3 regions of the Streptomyces viridosporus T7A genome follow, and region 2 is predicted to be linked to each of the others. Evidence: riboswitches for the same ligand, from Rfam matches in the RefSeq annotation. Region 2 holds a riboswitch; each other region holds the start of a gene.
What was found. Region 2 has a riboswitch for cyclic di-AMP ahead of CP969_RS18960 (M23 family metallopeptidase). Riboswitches for the same ligand answer to the same signal wherever they lie in the genome.

Region 1 (6,070 bases), 2.0 Mb from region 2:
TCTGAGCGAGTGCCCGACAGCGGCGGAGCCGCGTCGTCCGTTCCGGGCGGCGCGGCTCCGTCGTTTCCCTTCCGGACCGGCGGCCCCGTTTCCGCCTCCGCTTTTCTTCACGGGCATTCGGAAACCCCGGAGGGCACGGCCGCGGGAGAGGTGGCCGCGCATTCTCCGCACCCTCGGAAAAGGGCAGCGGAACAAATCCCTCGCCGATTCCTTCTCTTTTTATACGGCCTTTGTGTTAAGCGCGCAGGCTCGGCGTGTTTACGGGATGTTGCGAGTTCCTCACACGCTCCGCGCGGTCCGTCCGGTCGGCGCCGGAGGCGGAGCGCAGGCGGTGCGCGGCGGTCGCGCGCTCGGCGTGCAGCGCCGTGACGGCCCGCGCGCGCTCGCCGTCGCCGCGTGCCACGGCGTCCGCGATCGCGCCGTGCTCCGTCCAGTGCTCCACCGGGTCGGCGGGTCCCTCGACGGCGTACAGCCAGGCGATCTTGTGCCGCAGTTGGGTCAGCGTCGAGGCCAGCGCCGGGCTGCCGGAGGCCTGGGCGAGCGTCTCGTGGAACCAGCCGCCCAGGGAGCGCAGGTCGTCGCCGGCGCCCCGGCGGGCGCGCTCCTGCCCCAGGCGGACCAGACCGCGCAGCACCTTCACGTGGGCCCCGGTGCGGCGCTGGGCCGCGCGGAGGGCGCCGAGCGGCTCGAGGAGCAGGCGCATCTCCAGCAGGTCGGCGGCCTCCTGCTCGGTGGGCTCCGCGACGCACGCGCCCGCGTGCCGCCGGGTCACCACGAAGCCCTCGGCCTCCAGCGTGCGCAGGGCCTCCCGGACGGGGACGCGGGAGACGCCGTAACGGCGGGCGAGCACTTCCTCCGTGAGCCGGCTGCCGCGCCCGAGGACACCCGCGACGATGTCGTCCCGGATCGCCGTGCACACCGAGTGCGCGGGAATGCGCATGACCGACCTCCGGATCAATTCCCGTGACACGCCGACGATTGACGTGCGTTCCGTGACTCCATTGCACGTGACTCTATTGCAGTCGGCGGGAATTTCCGATGCCGGGCCGGAATCCATGCTTGTTTTTCGGTCGCCCCTTCCCTAGCGACGCCGAAAGCCCCGGCTCGGAAGCCGGGGCCGGGAAGCGGGGGCGCACTCCGTGCCGGAGGCGGACGCGCGTCAGAGGTTCACGCCGTGCGCGCGGAGGTAGGCGACGGGGTCCAGGTCGGATCCGTACTCGGCGCCGGTACGGGCCTCGAAGTGCAGGTGCGCGCCCGTGACGTTGCCGGTGGCGCCGGACAGGCCGATCCGCTGCCCCGCGGTGACCTGCTGTCCCACCGAGACCCCGATGGACGACAGGTGACCGTACTGGGTGTACGTGCCGTCGTGCATCTTGATGACGACCTGGTTGCCGTACGCGCCGCCCCAGCCGGCCTCCACGACGGTGCCCATGCCGACCGACTGGACGGGGGTGCCGCTCGCGGCGTGGAAGTCGACGCCCGTGTGGCTGCCGGAGGACCAGACGGCGCCACCGCTCTTGTAGCCGGTCGAGACGTAGGAGCCGGGGATCGGGGAGACGAAGGTGTTGAGGCGTGCGCGCTCGGCCTCCCGCGCGGCGCGCTCCTCCTCCGCGCGGGCCTCCTCGGCCGCCTCGGCCGCCTTCTCGCGCGCGGCCTCCTCGGCCGCCTTCCGCGCGGCGGTCTCGGCGGCCTCCCGGGCGGCCTCGTGCTGGGCGGCCGCCTGGGCGTCGACCTGGGCGGCGACCTCGTCGCCCAGGGTGATGACGGGGGTGAGGCCGGTCTGCGCGGCGGCGGGTTCGGCGGCGAGCGCGGGGGCCGCGAAGGAGCCGACGACGCCGGTGGTGGTGAGGGCCGCGACGCCCGCCGCGCGGGCGGTGCCGCGCTCGATCCGGCGGGGACGACGGTGCTTCCCGGTGGCGCGGGTGAACGCCATGTGCAGGCTGGTCCTTTCCTTCCCTCTCGCCTACCGGGTTAGCTGACGGGTTCGGAGCAGGAAGGTCTCCTACGGACCCCCTCGCGACACGCGCGGGCGTCCGATTCACCCCAGGGACTGCATGCGGGTCCCCGGCTCCCCCCGGCTCGCGCCGCAGGGGATTCGGCGATGGCTGCCCGGTGCCGCGGGTGCGGCGCACTGCCCGACGAACAGCCCGGAAGACGCTAAGCGGGCGGGCTTTCAATTCCCAACCGGAACCCGGGTTTTGTAGCGCATCCCACAGGGCAGATGGGCAACCTCCACCCCAATTCGGGCATAAGGGGGCCCTGGTGACCCGTGGGTCACCAGGGCCCCGCGCGTGCGCGTCCTCCGCGGCCGCCTACTCGGCCGTCACCACGGCGACGTCACCGATCCCGAGGGCCTCCACGGACGTCCTGATCTGCGCCGCGTCGCCGACGAGGACGGTCACCAGACGGTCCACCGGGAAGGCGTTGACGACCGCGGCGGTCGCCTCCACGGTGCCGGTCGCGGCGAGCTGCCGGTACAGCTCGGCCTGGTAGTCGTCGGGCAGCTGCTGCTCGACCTGGTCGGCCAGGGTGCTCGCGACGGCCGCGGCGGTCTCGTACTTGAGCGGTGCCACGCCCACCAGGTTCTGCACGGCGACGTCCCGCTCCTCGTCGGTGAGTCCCTCCGCGGCGAGCGTGCGCAGCACCGTCCACAGGTCCTGCAGGGCGGGCCCGGTGTTCGGCGTGTCGACGGAGCCGCTGATGGCGAGCATCGCGGCGCCGGCGGCCCCTCCGGAGGAGGAGGGTGCGGTGGACCGGAGGACCTGCCCGAAGGCCCGGACGCCGTAGGTGTAGCCCTTCTCCTCGCGCAGGACGCGGTCCAGGCGGGAGGTGAGGGTGCCGCCGAGGCAGTACGTGCCGAGCACCTGTGCGGGCCACACGCGGTCGTGCCGGTCCGGACCGACCCGGCCGATCAGCAACTGCGTCTGGACGGCGCCCGGACGGTCCACGATCACGACCCGGCCGGTGTCGTCCGCGACCACCGGCGGAACGGGCCGGGGCCGGGCCGGGGAGCCCGTCCAGGCTCCGAGCGTGTCACCGAGCAGCGCGTCCAGGTCGATCCCGGTGAAGTCGCCGACGACCACCGCGGTCGCCGTGGCGGGCCGGACGTGCTTCTCGTAGAAGGCGCGCACGGCCGCGGAGTCGATGCCGGCGACCGTCTCCTCGGTGCCCTGGCGCGGGCGCGACATGCGCGAACTCGCCGGGAACAGCTCCTTGGAGAGTTCCTTGGCGGCCCGGCGGGCGGGGTTGGCCAGCTCGTGCGGGATCTCGTCGAGGCGGTTGCGGACCAGCCGCTCGACCTCGCTGTCGGCGAACGCGGGCGCCCGCAGGGCGTCGGCGACCAGCCCGAGCCCCTTGGCGAGCCGCGAGGCGGGGACCTCCAGGCTCAGCCGGACGCCGGGATGGTCGGCGTGCGCGTCCAGGGTGGCGCCGCAGCGCTCCAGTTCGGCGGCGAACTCCTCGGCGGAGTGCTTGTCGGTGCCCTCGGAGAAGGCCCGCGCCATGACCGTGGCGACACCGTCGAGTCCGGTCGGCTCGGCCTCGAGCGGAGCGTCGAGGAGCACCTCGACGGCGACGACCTGCTGGCCCGGGCGGTGGCAGCGCAGGACGGTCAGGCCGTTGTCGAGCGCGCCGCGCTCGGGGGCCGGGAAGGCCCAGGGCCTGGCCTCGCCCGCCTGCGGCCGGGGGTGGAAGTCCATCGTGGCGAGCTCGGTCACTTCGCCGTCTCCTCGGTCTCGTCGGTGCCGGCGACTGCGGCGGCTTCCTCTGCGTCCTGCGCCTCGGGGGCGACGGGCTCGTAGACGAGCACCGCGCGGTTGTCGGGGCGCAGGCGGGCCTTGGCGACCTCCTGCACCTCCTCCGCCGTCACCTCCAGGACGCGCCGGACGGCGGTCAGGGCGAGCTGCGGGTCGCCGAACAGGACGGCGTACCGGCACAGTTCGTCGGCGCGGCCCGCGACCGTTCCGAGGCGGTCCAGCCACTCGCGCTCCAACTGGGCCTGGGCGCGCTCCATCTCCTCGGCCGTGGGGCCCTGCTCGGCGAACCGGGCGAGCTCCTCGTCGATCGCGGCCTCGATCACCGGTACCTCCACGTCGCCGGACGCCTTCACGTCCAGCCACCCCAGGGAGGGCGCCCCGGCCAGCCGCAGCAGGCCGAACCCGGCCGCCACGGCCGTACGGTCGCGCCGTACCAGCCGGTTGTAGAGCCGCGAGGACTCGCCGCCGCCGAGCACGGTGAGCGCCAGGTCCGCCGCGTCGCACGCGCGCGTGCCGTCCTGCGGCAGCCGGTAGGCGGCCATCAGGGCGCGCGCGGGGACCTCCTCCTCGACGACCTCGCGCAGCTGCTCGCCGATGACGTCGGGCAGCGAGCCGTCGCGCGGCTCGGGCTTGCCGTCGTGGGACGGGATGGAGCCGAAGTACTTCTCGATCCAGGCGAGCGTCTGCTCCGGGTCGATGTCGCCGACGACGGAGAGCACGGCGTTGTTCGGCGCGTAGTACGTGCGGAAGAACTGGCGGGCGTCCTCCAGGGTGGCCGCGTCCAGGTCCGCCATCGAGCCGATCGGCGTGTGGTGGTACGGGTGGCCCTCCGGGTAGGCGAGGGCGGTCAGCCTCTCGAAGGCCGTGCCGTAGGGCACGTTGTCGTAGCGCTGGCGGCGCTCGTTCTTGACCACGTCCCGCTGGTTCTCCATGGACTCCTCGTCCAGGGCGGCCAGCAGGGAGCCCATGCGGTCGGCCTCCAGCCAGAGGGCGAGCTCCAGCTGGTGGGCGGGCATGGTCTCGAAGTAGTTGGTGCGCTCGAAGCTGGTGGTGCCGTTGAGCGAACCGCCGGCGCCCTGCACCAGCTCGAAGTGGCCGTTGCCCTTCACCTGGGCGGACCCCTGGAACATGAGGTGCTCGAAAAGGTGAGCCAGACCGGTACGCCCCTTGACTTCGTGGCGTGAACCGACGTCGTACCAGAGACACACCGCGGCGACCGGGGTCAGGTGGTCCTCGGAGAGCACCACGCGCAGGCCGTTGGCCAGGCGGTGCTCGGTCGCTGTCAGGCCGCCGGAGCCTGCCTGGGCTGTGGCCGTGTGACCCATGGGCATGTACGTCCCTTCGATCGCGGAGGCGGTCGTCGTCACCGCCGTTTCTGCCGGTCCTGCCACTGTATGCAAGCGCGCGGACCACCGGTGAAGTTCCCGGGCGGGGCCGGCTACGCCGAGAGCGAGAAGCGGTACGGGCCGTTGACGGTGCCGGTGTGGGCCGTGGGACGAATGGGGCACCTGTGGTACCGGTCCGCGGGCGCGGCACGCGCGCCGGCGGGCGGCGGACCGCGCGGGGCACGGGCCGGATCGCGAGCCCCGGCCCGGCCGGCCGAGGCACTCGTGGAGGCCGTCCCGCGTGCGGTCGGGCCGCGCGGTCCGCCCCGCCCCGAGGGGCGGACCGCAGCCCCCCGTGCGCGGCGTTCGCGGCCCGTGCGCGTACCCTGCTCGCGCCGCCCCTGCCCGTCCGCGCCGGACGGACTGAGCCAGGTCCTGGTCCCGCTTGTCAGTGCGACGGTCCACAATGGTCCGCGTCAGATCCCGTCACACGCTTCAGCAAGGAGCCGGCAGCGATGGCCCGCCGCAGCACGAAGACCCCGCCGCCCGACGACTCGTACGAGGAGAAGATCCTCGACATCGACGTCGTCGACGAGATGCAGGGCTCCTTCCTCGAGTACGCGTACTCGGTCATCTACTCCCGCGCCCTGCCGGACGCGCGCGACGGTCTCAAGCCGGTGCACCGCCGCATCGTCTACCAGATGAACGAGATGGGTCTGCGGCCCGAGCGCGGCTACGTGAAGTGCGCCCGCGTCGTCGGCGAGGTGATGGGCAAGCTGCACCCCCACGGCGACGCCTCGATCTACGACGCCCTGGTGCGCATGGCCCAGCCGTTCTCGATGCGCGTGCCCCTGGTCGACGGCCACGGCAACTTCGGCTCGCTGGGCAACGACGACCCGCCCGCCGCCATGCGGTACACCGAGTGCCGGATGGCCGAGGCCACGAGCCTGATGACCGAGTCCATCGACGAGGACACGGTCGACTTCGCGC
Region 2 (6,070 bases):
GTCGTCGCCGAGGCCGACGACGGTGCCGAAGCCCTCGAACAGGCCCGCGTCCACCGGCCCGACCTGGCCATACTCGACATCGCCATGCCCCGTCTGACCGGTCTGCAGGCGGCCCGCGAGCTCTCCCACACCCTGCCGGAGACGCGGATACTCGTCCTGACGATGTACGACAACGAGCAGTTCTTCTTCGAGGCCCTCGGCGCCGGTGCCTCCGGGTACGTCCTCAAGTCCGTCGCCGACCGCGACCTGGTCGAGGCGTGCCGGGCCACCATGCGCGGGGAGCCGTTCCTCTACCCGGGCGCCGTCAACGCCCTCATCCGCAACTACCTCGACCTCGCCCGGGACGGCCGGAACCTGCCCCCGAAGGCCATCACCGACCGGGAGGAGGAGATCCTCAAGCTGGTCGCCGAGGGAAACACCTCGCAGCAGATCGCCGACCTCCTCGTCATCAGCCCGAAGACGGTGGAGCGCCACCGCGCCAACCTGCTCTCCAAGCTGGGCCTGAAGGACCGCCTGGAACTGACCCGGTACGCCATCCGCGTGGGCCTGATCGAGCCCTGACGCCCCCGTACGGCGTCGCCCCGGCCCCGGCTGCTCCCGTGCGGCGTCGCCCCGGCCGCCGCCGGGTGCGGTGGCGCCCGACCTGCGCGCGGTCCCCGGCCCGCCGTGCGTCGTGCGTCGTGCAGGCTTGTGGTCAGACCCGGCCCGGACGGCTCCGCACGGGCCGGGCCCCCGTCCGCCGTCCTCGCCAGGAGAGTGCGCCGATGCCCCACCCCTACGTCCTGCTGTCCGCCGCCGTCTCCCTGGACGGCTACCTGGACGACACCGGCCCCGAGCGGCTGCTGCTGTCCGGCCCGGCCGACTTCGACCGGGTCGACGAGGTGCGGGCGTCGGTGGACGCGATCCTGGTCGGCGCCGGCACGATCCGCGCCGACAACCCGCGCCTGCTGGTCAACTCGCCCGAGCGGCGGGCCGACCGGGTCGCCCGGGGCCGGCCGGAGTACCCGCTCAAGGTCACCGTCAGCGGCTCCGGCGACCTGGACCCGGCGGCGCGGTTCTGGCACACCGGCGGCGAGAAGGTCCTCTACACGACCGACCGGGGCGCCGAGCGGGCCCGTGCCCACGGCCTCGCGGCCGACGTCGTCCCGCTCGGTCCCGAGCTCGACTGGCGCCGGCTGCTGGAGCACCTGCACGCCGTGCGCGGGGTCCGGCGGCTCATGGTCGAGGGCGGCGGCCTGGTCCACACCCAGCTCCTCACCCAGGGCCTCGCCGACGAGCTCCAGCTGGTCCTCGCCCCGCTCTTCGTCGGCGACCCGGACGCCCCCCGCCTCTTCGGCCCCGGCTCCTACCAGGGCGGCCGGCTGCGGCTGCTGGAGACCCGGGCCGTCGGCGACGTCGTCCTGATGCGCTACGGGCCCACCGCGCCCGGCACCGGTGCGCTGCCCTCCGCCGCCGACCACCACTGGCTGGCCCTCGCCTGCGACCTCGCGGAGCGGTGCCCGCCGTCCGGGACGGCGTTCAGCGTGGGCGCGGTGGTGGTCGCGGCCGACGGTACGGAGCTGGCGCGGGGCCACTCCCGGGAGGGCGGGGACCCGGTGGTGCACGCGGAGGAGGCGGCGCTCGCCAAGACCGATCCCACGGACCCCCGGCTCGCGACCGCCACCGTGTACTCCAGCCTGGAGCCCTGCGCCCGGCGCGCGTCCCGGCCGGCGCCTTGCGCCCGGCTGATCCTGGACGCGGGGATACGGCGGGTGGTCACGGCCTGGCGCGAGCCGGACACCTTCGTGCCGGGCGCCGACGGCAGCGGGGTGCTGGTGGACGGGGGCGCCACCGTCGTCGTCCTGCCGGAGCACGAGGAGCGGGCCCAGGCGCCGAACGGCCACCTGATCGGCCGCTGAGGAGGGGCGGGGGAAAGGGGTGTGCTGCGTGTCCCGCGCATGGCGTACACTGGTGTCATACCGACGCGGGGTGGAGCAGCTCGGTAGCTCGCTGGGCTCATAACCCAGAGGTCGCAGGTTCAAATCCTGTCCCCGCTACTGAAGGCCGAGGGCCGGAATCCGAAAAGGGTTCCGGCCCTCGGTGTTTTCCCGTGCGCGGATCCCGTCACCGAAGGTGACCGGTCCGCCCCGCTGCGCATAACGACTGACGAACCGTCAGAAGATCATGGAGGCCTGAGAGGCGGTCAACTCGCCCGTTTTCGCCTGCTCCTGACGGTTAAGTCCCAGCGGGAACCGTGAATGATCAAGAGGAACGGCTTGGAATCCGGCCCTCGCGTCTATTAACGTTCGATAACGCAGCGCGGTCGTCCCAGCCGTCACAGAAGTCGGCTCCGTGCGCACGCGCCGAATCCCGCAAGGGAACCGGGGAACCACCACCATGGGGTGAATCGCGTGGATGCCGCCGTGGAAGCACGGCTCGTATACGCGCGTAGGAGACCTTCCTGCTCCGAACCCGTCAGCTAACCCGGTAGGCGGTGGAGGAAGGAAAGGAGTACGCCCACGTGGCGTCCAACCGGCCCGCTCCCGAGGCCCCCTTCATGCCGAGCCAACGCGACGGCGAAACCTTCGGCTACGGCCGCGTCCCCGACGACGAGGGCCCCTTCGAGGAGTGGAACCCCACCGCGGAGTCCATCCGCCCGGTCCGCGGCCGGCACCGCGTCAGCAAGCAGCGCGGCGGAGGACTCGCCCGCAGCTCCACCGTCCTGGGCGTCGGCGTCATCGCCGCGGTGGGCGCGGGCGGCATGGCCAGCGCTCAGACCGGCAAGCCGCCGGTCTCGATCTCCGTGCCCGACCTCCCCAACGTGGGTTCCCTCATCTCCGACGAGGAAGAGCCCGCCGGTTCCGCCACTCCGCTCAGCAGCATCGGCATGACCGCCGCCGACACCGAGCAGGGCACCGCCGGCGCCGGTGAGGCGCTGCGCGCCCGGATCATGGCGCAGGTCGAGCAGCAGCAGGACCAGGCCGAGAGCAAGGCCGCGGCCGAGGCCCTCGCCGCCGCCGAGAAGGAGGCCGCCGAGGCCGCCGCCAAGGCGGAGAAGGAGGCCAAGGCCGAGGCCGCCGCCGCGAAGAAGAAGGCGGAGGAGGAGGCCCGGGAGAAGGCCGAGGCCGAGCGCCTCGCCGCGCTCGCCAAGCAGTACGCGCTGCCGACCTCCTCGTACACCCTCAGCTCGACCTTCGGTCAGGCCGGCGCCTACTGGTCCTCCGGCTACCACACCGGCCTCGACTTCGCCGCTCCCTCGGGCACGCTGATCAAGGCGGTCCACACCGGCACGATCACCTTCGCCGGCTGGGACGGCTCCTACGGCTACAAGACCGTGCTGACCCTCGACGACGGCACCGAGATCTGGTACGCCCACCAGTCCTCGATCAACGTCAGCGTCGGCCAGCAGGTCACCACCGGCGACGTGATCGGCCGCGTCGGCTCCACCGGCAACTCCACCGGGGCCCACCTCCACCTGGAGGTCCACTCCGGCGGCTCCTCCTCGGGCATCGACCCGCTGGCGTGGCTGCGCAGCAAGGGCCTCAACCCCTAGGAACCGCAGCTCCCAGCTCCCCGCACCCCGGCAGTCCCGACGGCGACCCCCCGACGTCAGGGCTGCCGGTCGCGTGCGCGGCCTGCCCCCGCGCGCGGTGCCGACGGCCCGTGCGTCCCGCGGCCCGCCGCCCGGCGGCTCAGGACCGGTAGGGGTTCGGCGGGTACGCGGAGTACGGGTGCGCCTGCGGCGGCGGCCCGTACCTGTGGCTCCCCCGCATCCCCTGAGCCCCCTGGAACCCGTGGGGTACGTGGCCCCCGTAGGGCCCGTGGCCCCCGTACGCCGGCCACGGCGCGAAGGCGGCCGGGACCGGTGGCGCGGTGGCGCGGGCCGCGTGGTCCAGCGCCGGACGGGCCGCCTCCCGGCGGTGCCACAGCTCTCCCAGCAGTTCCCGCTCCCGTACGGTGAAGTCCGGCCCCGCCCGGCCGAGCCGCCCCCGGTGCCGCAGGAACGCCAGCGAGGTCGCGTACGCCTCGTACTGCGCCACCGCCCGTGCCGCGGCCCTCCCCCCGTGCCGGCGCGCGTACCGCCGGGCGACGCGCCGGGCGCACATCGAGCCCAGGGCGAACGGCTCCATCGGCCTCAGCCAGCCGGCCACGGCGTACGCGGGCAGCTCCGCCCGCACCGTCCGCAGTTCGCGCTGCCGCGTCCACACCACCAGCCAGGTCAGCACGCCGAACGCCGGCACCATGAACACCAGGTACACGACGAAGAACCCGTGGTCGCCCAGCGCCGAGGACCCGTTCCACAGCGCGTGCATGCCCATCGCGAGCAGCAGTCCGCACAGCGGCAGCAGCACCCGGCGGACCCGCTGCCGCTGCGCGCAGAGCGCGGAGATCCCGAACCCGATGCCGGTGAGCACGGTGAACAGCGGGTGCGCGAACGGCGACATGACGATGCGGACGAAGAAGGTCGCCGCGGTGACCGAGGCGAGGCCGCTGTCACCGGTCAGCCGGTCGGTGCCGAAGGCGGTGCCGAGGTAGAGGATGTTCTCGGTGAACGCGAACCCGGTGGCGGTGACCCCGGCTATCACCACGCCGTCGAGGAGCCCGGTGAAGTCGCGTCTGCGGAAGAGGAAGACCAGCAGCACGGCGGCGGCCTTGACGGTCTCCTCCACGACGGGCGCTATGACGGTCGCGCCGAGCGTGTCCGCGCTCGACGGGTCGGCCGTGGCCGTCGCTATCCACTGCGTGGCGAAGCTGTTGGCCACGATCGCCATGAGCGCCGCCGCGCAGGCCCCCCAGGCGAAGGAGAACAGCAGGTTCTGCCAGGGGCCCGGCTCCACCCGGTCCAGCCACCGGAAGGCGGCCAGGAGCAGCGGCACGGGAAGCACCGCGAGCCCCAGCCCGACCAGGAACCCCTCCGTACCGGTCTGCTCGCGCACCAGCGCGAGGATGACCAGCCCCGACAGCGCGAGCAGGGCGACCAGCGCTCCGTAGCGCACCCAGGGCCGCTGCCACCAGTGCGCGTGCCGGAGCGCACCGTCGGGTCGCGGGGGCACGCCGGGCTGGGGCACCGCTGCGGGACACCCCGGACGGGGAGGGCTGCTGGCCACGGAAGGGACCCTAACGGGACGGGGCGCCGGCCGCAGGAGCGCGCGGTGGGCTCAGGCGCCGGTGGAGGGCTGGGCGGGCTGGTCTGTTCCGGGTCGGTCGTCGTGCTGTACGCGACGGAAGAGCAGGTCGTTCACGACATGACCCTTGTCCAGTCCCTGACCCTCGAAACGGGTCAGCGGCCGGAACGCGGGACGCGGCGCGAAACCGCCGTCGGCCCGGGTGTTCGCGAAGGCGGGGTGGGCCGTCAGCACCTCGAGCATCTGCTCGGCGTACGGCTCCCAGTCGGTGGCGCAGTGCAGCACCGCGCCCGGCTTGAGGCGGGTCGCCGCCAGGGAGAGGAACGCGGGCTGGATCAGCCGCCGCTTGTGGTGCCGCTTCTTGGGCCACGGGTCGGGGAAGTAGACGCGCAGTCCGTCGAGGGAGTCGGGGGCGAGCATCTCGCGCAGGAGGATGATCGCGTCGCCGTTGCCGACGCGGACGTTGGTCAGGCCCTGCTGGTCGGCCAGGTTCAGGAGGTTGCCCTGGCCGGGGGTGTGGACGTCGACGGCGAGGATGTTGGTGGCCGGGTCGGCTGCGGCCATCTGCGCGGTGGCCTCGCCCATGCCGAAGCCGATCTCCAGGACGACCGGGTTGCCGTTGCCGAAGAACTCCGCGAGGTCGAGCCGGTGCCGGCCGTCGATGTCGAAGCCCCACCGGGGCCACAGCCGCTGCAGCGCGTCCGCCTGTCCGGCGGTCACCCGGCTGCGGCGCGGCTGGAAGCTCCGGATGCGCCGCTCGAAGTGCGACCCGGCGGGATCGGCCTTCGGACCGTCCGGGAACCGCGGCTCCCCCTTGGCCCGGGTACGGCGGATCGACGCACCGGGCGCGTGCGCGGGGTGCGGGGCTTCGGGGGTGTTCACGAAGTCAGACACAGTGCTGTCGATTTTACGGGGGCGCGGCGGACGGCCGCCGCGCCCGTCACCGCCCCGGTTCCGCCGGCTCG
Region 3 (6,070 bases), 3.0 Mb from region 2:
GGCGTTCACCCACCTCGGTCTGATCGACGCGGCGATGAACCTCGACGCGGCCGGCGACGAGGAGGCACTGCGGGCCTGGGCCGGCCGGCACGGAGGCTGACGGCCGGCCCGGGCCCGGACCCGCCGACCGGCTCGAGGCCCCCCGCGCCGTCCGGGGCGGCGGTCGAGGCCGCGCCCGGCCTGCTGGGCGTTCCGCCCGGGGCCCGCACCGCACGGTCGCGCCCTTCGGGCGGGAGGCGCTCCGGCATCCGCGCGGCCTCGGCAAGGTGGTCCCCCGTCGGCATCACCGCTCGCCCGCGAGGTCGAGATCGCCGCTGCGCGTCCCGTCCGCGCCCCCGGCACTCCGGGGACGGCGCCACGGGTGCGCGATCGGCCGGGACACGGCCCGCCACCAGGGCTCCTCGGGCAGCTTCCCCGCGGGCTCGAACGGCTCGCCGGGACGGGGGAACGCCGCCGCCTGCCCGGCCTCCTCGGCGGCGTCCTTCGTCCACTCCCCCGGCTCCGCCCACGGATGGGGCGCCAGGCTGAAGGTGCCCCAGTGGATCGGGAGCAGCACGCCGCCCGGCCGGCCTCCTTGCAGGTCGAGGTGGGCTTGAACCCCCTGGGCGGGCGTCATGTGGATGTCCGGCCACGCGCCGGGCAGCGGCGTGCGGTCCGTGTGGCCCGCGGGCCAGAAGTCCGAGTACGCGCCGACCTGGATCATCGTGGCGTCGAACGGGCCGTGCCCGGCGCCGATGTCCTTGAAGCCCTCGAAGTAGCCGGTGTCACCGCTGTGGTAGATCCGGTGCTCCTCCCCGGCGACCACCCAGGAGGCCCACAGGGTGTGCTGGGTGCTGCGCAGGCCCCGGCCGCAGAAGTGGCGGGCGGGGGTGGCGGTCAGGGTGAGTCCGCCGACCCTCGTCGTCTCGTGCCAGTCCAGTTCGCGCAGCCGGCCGGCGGACACGCCCCAGTGCTCCAGATGCGCACCGACGCCCAGGGGGACGGCGAACAGGGTGTCCGTGCCGGCCAGCGCCTTGATGCTGGGCAGGTCCAGGTGGTCGTAGTGGTCGTGCGAGACGACGACCACGTCGACCGGCCCGAGCGCGGCCGGCGGCAGCGGCGCGGGATGCAGCCGCCTGGGCCCGGCGAAGGGGAACGGGGAGCAGCGCTCGCCCCACACGGGGTCGAACAGGACCCGTTGCCCGTCGATCTCCGCGAGCACGCTGGAGTGGCCCGTCCAGGTCAGGCGGAGCCCGGTGGCGGGGGGCCGGGAGAGGTCGGCGAGGGTGGTGGCGTGCACCGGCACCCTGCCCGCGGGGGCGCGTAGCGACCGGGATTCCTTGCCGAGGAAGGCCTTCGCCAGGTCCCGCGCCGAGCCCGACGGGCGGGTCCGGGTGACGCCCCCGGGGTTCTGGAACGCCCCGTCCTCGAAGTGCGGGGACCTGCGGATGCGCGCCATGCGCTCCCCTCTGGGAGCCGCGCCGAAGGCCGCCGGCCGCAGCGCGCGGAACCCGGGGTTCGGGGAACGGAAACCGGCCACGGCGCCTCCAGGTGGGATCGGTCGGACCTCCCATTATGTGCGGCCGGTCCGGCACCGGGGTGGCGGACCGGGGGCACGGGGCCGAAGGACGGGGCGGCGGACGGCGGTTAGGGTGACGGCGTGACCAGGGTGCGGTTGAGCGTGGCCGAGCGGCGCGGGGAGATGCTGCGGGCCGCCGTCGAGCAGATCGAGATGCGGGGTGTGGCGGCGTTCAGGGTCTCCGACGTGGCCTCGGCGCTCGGCGTGAGCAACGCGCTGGTGCTCTACCACTTCTCGACGAAGGAGAAGCTGGTCGCCGCCGCCTTCGCCCACGCGGCCGAGGGCGACCTCGCCCATCTGCGCAAGCTGCTCGGCCGTCGTACGACGGCCCTGCGCCGGCTGCGGTCGGCCGTACGGTGGTACGCCCCCACGGGCCGGGCCGAGGGCTGGCGGCTGTGGATCGAGGGCTGGGCGGTGGCCCTGCGCGAGCCGGCGCTGCGGGAGGTCACGCGGGACCTCGACCGGCGGTGGAAGGCCGCGCTCACCGAGGTCATCGCCCAGGGCGTGGCGGCGGGCGAGTTCCGGTGCCCGGACCCCGCCGCGTCGGCCCTGCGGCTGACCGCCCTGCTCGACGGGCTCGCGGTGCAGCTGACGTCCTACGACGGCGCGGTGCCGCGGACGCGGGCGCGCGAGTGGGCGGACGAGGCGCTGGCCCGGGAACTGGGCCTGGACCGGAAGGCGCTGAAGGCGCCGGCGCGGTGAGCCGCGTCCCGTCGTCCGGTGACGCGGCTCACCGCACCGGGGCTCACGCCACCGACTCGATGCGCAGCTTGATGTCGTCCGGCGACAGCGCGCCCTTGGCCGTCACGTGGTCGCCCGACGACTCCCCGCGCAGACGGCGCCCGATCCACGGCACCAGGTACTGGCGGGCCCAGTGGACGTCGTCCCGCCGGACCTCGAGCGTGCCGCGGGGCGGCAGGGGCGGCCAGGGCTGTTCCGGGTCGGCCGGGACCTCCAGGCCGAGGGTCAGGCCCGCGCGGAGCGCCACGCGTGTGTGCCCCTCGGGGGACAGGTGCAGCCGGTCGGCGTCCCAGGCCCTGCGGTCCTGCACGCTCCTGAGGGACCACAGGTCGAGCACGGGGCAGCCGTACCGGTCGGCGACGGCCCGCACGTGCCCGTTGTAGGTGGCGATCTTGCCCCGCAGGTGCTTGAGCAGGGGCACGCCACGGGTGTCGAACCCGGTCGTCACCATGACCGTGCCGGACACGGCCGTGAGCGCGGCGACCGCCCGTTCGAAACGCTCGGCCACCTCGTCCGGGTCGGAGCCCGGGCGGAGGATGTCGTTGCCGCCCGCGCAGAACGAGACCAGGTCGGGGGCGAGTTCGACGGCCCGGGGAAGTTGGTCCGCCATGATCTGGTCCAGCAGTTTGCCGCGCACCGCGAGGTTCGTGTACCGGAAGTCGCCTTCGGGCCGGCGGTCGGCGAGGAGCACGGCGAACCGGTCGGCCCAGCCGACGAACGACCCGTCGGGTCCGGGGTCGCCGACCCCCTCGGTGAAGCTGTCCCCCAGCGCCACGTACGACCCGATCACTGTCTTGTTGTCACTCTTCGAATCGTCTGCCACAGGAGCACATGATTCACCTTCGAATGTGACCTACGCGACCGTAGGAAGGGGTTGACGGACGGTGAGATAAGCCACTCCGGAAGAGTCGGCGCCTCCGGGAATACGCCGAAGACCGGACCCGGGGATCGGGGTCCGGCCTTCGGCGGCGTGTCAGGCAGGCGGTCTCGCGGGGGTCAGAGGGCGACGCCCTTCGAGCGGAGGTAGGAGACCGGGTCCACGTCCGAGCCGTAGTTCGGCGAGGTGCGGATCTCGAAGTGCAGGTGCGGGCCGGTCGAGTTGCCGGTCGAGCCGGAGAGGCCGACCTGCTGACCGGCGCTCACGGCCTGGCCGGCCGAGACGGACAGCGAGGACAGGTGGGCGTACTGGGCGTAGTAGCCGTCGTTGAGCTTGATGACGACCTGGTTGCCGTACGCACCGGCCCAGCCCGCGGAGACCACGGTGCCCGCGCCGACGGCCTTCAGGGAGGTGCCGGTGGGGATGCTGAAGTCGACGCCGGTGTGGTAGCCGCTGGACCACAGGCTGCCCGACACCTTGTAGCCGGTGCCGACGCCGCCGCCGGGGACCGGGGAGCTGTAACCGGAGGCGCTCGCGGCCTGCTGGGCGGGCGCGGCGTCCGCGGAGGCGGTCTTGGCGGACCGGGCGGACTCGGTGGACTGCGAGGAGCGGGCGGTGGACTTCCCGGACGACGAGGACTTCGACGCACCGGAGGAGGCGGACGCGTCCGGCGAGGAGGACTTCTTCGGCGCGGCGGCGGCCTTGCCGTCGATCGAGAGCTTCAGACCGGGGTGGATGAGTGAGGGGTCGTCACCGACGGCCTCGCGGTTGTCCGCGTAGAGCTGCTTCCAGCCGCCGTCGACGGCCTCGCTCTCGGCGATCCTGGCGAGGTAGTCGCCGGCCTTCACGGTGTACGTGCGGGTTTCGCCGCTCTTCTCCGCGGCGGCCTTCTGGCCGGTGACGGAAAGGGACTGGACGGCCTTCTCGGGGGCCGCCTGCGGCGTGGCGGCGTGCGCGCCGGTGGCGCCGAGGAGCGGCAGGGCGAGCGCGGCGCCGCCGGTTCCGGCGACGGCGATGGAACGGGCGAGACGCTGGGTCGTGGTGCGGCGGTGCTTACCCTTCGCGGGCATGACGAATTCCTCTCCGGCGCCTACGAGGTGAGCTGTCGGGTTCGGACTGGAGATGTCCGGCCGCGCTGTGACGCGGCTTCACCCCGAGCCTGTTCCGGAGACCGGGACAGGCGGTCTTGCCTGTGGGTCCCCCGCTCCTGCCGTACACGGGTCAGTGTGTGCGGGCTCCGGGCGGCGGCAGGATTAGGCGTCCGTCCGGATCGGTGGCGAACGTAAGCGACTGCGGCGCAACGGGACAAGCGCGGGGTTCGTCCCGAACCCCTTTTTCCGTGATCCACGGGCAGGAAAGACGTCACCGAGCGTCAACCGGGATTCCGGCCCCCACCGAATTCCCTTGCTGCTCCGCCGTATTACGTGAGCATGGCGACAACACCGTGTCACGGGTATGACGATGCTCACGCACCCCGGCCCCACCCTCCCTTACATGAGGGCGCGTTATCCCTAAACGGATATATCGGGCAGATCGCCCTGATCGCCGGATTCCAGGCGGCGCAGCCGGAACACCGCGGCGTCCAGATCGCCGCGCAGACCGGTGCGCAGACCGTGGTGCAGCAGCACGGCGCCCCGGTGCTCCTCGCCGGTTTCCCGGCACGCGTACACCGATGACGCGTCGAGACCCCGCAGCCGGAGCGCGGGGACGGGCTCCCCGTAGTGCTGCGCCTGGAGGCAGGCGAGGACGACGGTCTCGTCACCGAGGACGTACTGCACCGCGCTCAGCCCGCCCTCCGGGGCGCGCAGCCGGTACAGGTCGCCGCGCTGGACGACGGGCCGGATCTCCTTGTAGAGCGCGACCCACGCCCGCGCCTCGGCCCGTTCCTCCTCGCTCCAGCGCATGAGGTCGCCGCCGATCCCGAGCACCCCGGCCATGGCGCTGACGAACCGGAGGCGCAGGGAGCTGGTCCGCCCGTTCAGCATGGTGTTCGGGCTGTCGGTGACCCAGGCGGCCATGACCCGCGCCGGGTGGATCTGGCTGAAGCCGTGCTGGATCGCGAGCCGGTCGAGCGGGTCGGTGTTGTCCGAGGTCCACACCTGGTCGACGCGGCGGAGGATGCCGAGGTCGATCCGCCCGCCGCCGCCCGAGCAGGACTCGAAGGCCACGCCCGGGTGGGCCGCCCGCAACCGGTCCAGCAGGGTGTACAGGGCGTGCACGTGCTCGGTCCACAGCCGCTGCGGATACGGGTCGCCGGGCCAGCCCGCGTCGGTGAAGCAGCGGTTGAAGTCCCACTTCACGTAGTCGATCGGGGCGCCGGCGAGCAGCCCGTCGAGCTGTTCCCAGAGGTACTCCTGCACGTCGGTGCGGGCGAGGTTGAGGACGAGCTGGTTGCGGAACTCCGTACGGGTGCGCCCGGGCTGGAACTGCACCCAGTCCGGGTGGGCGCGGTACAGGTCGCTGTCCGGGTTGACCATCTCCGGCTCGACCCAGATGCCGAACCGCATGCCCAGCCCGTGCACATGGTCGGCGAGCGGTTTCAGACCGCCGGGGAAGCGGTCGGGGTTGGGCGTCCAGTCGCCGAGTCCGGCCCGGTCGCCCGTACGGGCCCCGAACCAGCCGTCGTCGACCACGAACAGCTCGACGCCCATCGCGGCGGCCCGTGCCGCGAGCGCCCGCTGCTGCTCCTCGGAGATGTCGAACCCGGTGGCCTCCCAGGAGTTGAACAGCACGGGCCGGTCCCGGTCCGGGTCCGGGATCACGTGCGCCCGCTGGTAGGCGTGCCAGGCGCGGCTGGCGCCGCCGAAGCCGCCGTCGCTCCACAGAGCGGCGAAGACCGGGGTGACGTGGGTCTCGCCGGTGCCCAGCATCAGCAGGCCCGAGTCGTCGTGCCC

Region 1: another riboswitch for cyclic di-AMP. It lies ahead of CP969_RS28020 (M23 family metallopeptidase); the one in region 2 lies ahead of CP969_RS18960 (M23 family metallopeptidase).
Region 3: another riboswitch for cyclic di-AMP. It lies ahead of CP969_RS32315 (M23 family metallopeptidase); the one in region 2 lies ahead of CP969_RS18960 (M23 family metallopeptidase).

The regions. Positions count from the first base shown of each region.
Region 1 covers NZ_CP023700.1:6,067,938-6,074,007, reverse strand. The annotation lists gene CP969_RS28030 (HPr family phosphocarrier protein) at 1-5, shown strand, start outside; gene CP969_RS28025 (GntR family transcriptional regulator) at 236-940, opposite strand; gene CP969_RS28020 (M23 family metallopeptidase) at 1,160-1,933, opposite strand; cyclic di-AMP (ydaO/yuaA leader) riboswitch at 1,946-2,111, opposite strand; gene CP969_RS28015 (M16 family metallopeptidase) at 2,313-3,716, opposite strand; gene CP969_RS28010 (M16 family metallopeptidase) at 3,713-5,086, opposite strand; gene CP969_RS28005 (DNA gyrase/topoisomerase IV subunit A) at 5,596-6,070, shown strand, end outside.
Region 2 covers NZ_CP023700.1:4,095,819-4,101,888, reverse strand. The annotation lists gene CP969_RS18975 (response regulator) at 1-561, shown strand, start outside; gene CP969_RS18970 (dihydrofolate reductase family protein) at 765-1,898, shown strand; tRNA gene CP969_RS18965 (tRNA-Met) at 1,963-2,036, shown strand; cyclic di-AMP (ydaO/yuaA leader) riboswitch at 2,331-2,488, shown strand; gene CP969_RS18960 (M23 family metallopeptidase) at 2,501-3,532, shown strand; gene CP969_RS18955 (PrsW family intramembrane metalloprotease) at 3,672-5,048, opposite strand; gene trmB (tRNA (guanosine(46)-N7)-methyltransferase TrmB) at 5,139-5,999, opposite strand.
Region 3 covers NZ_CP023700.1:7,081,358-7,087,427, reverse strand. The annotation lists gene CP969_RS32335 (glycoside hydrolase family 15 protein) at 1-100, shown strand, start outside; gene CP969_RS32330 (MBL fold metallo-hydrolase) at 284-1,519, opposite strand; gene CP969_RS32325 (TetR/AcrR family transcriptional regulator) at 1,661-2,260, shown strand; gene CP969_RS32320 (SGNH/GDSL hydrolase family protein) at 2,304-3,089, opposite strand; gene CP969_RS32315 (M23 family metallopeptidase) at 3,296-4,246, opposite strand; cyclic di-AMP (ydaO/yuaA leader) riboswitch at 4,251-4,413, opposite strand; gene CP969_RS32310 (alpha-galactosidase) at 4,688-6,070, opposite strand, start outside.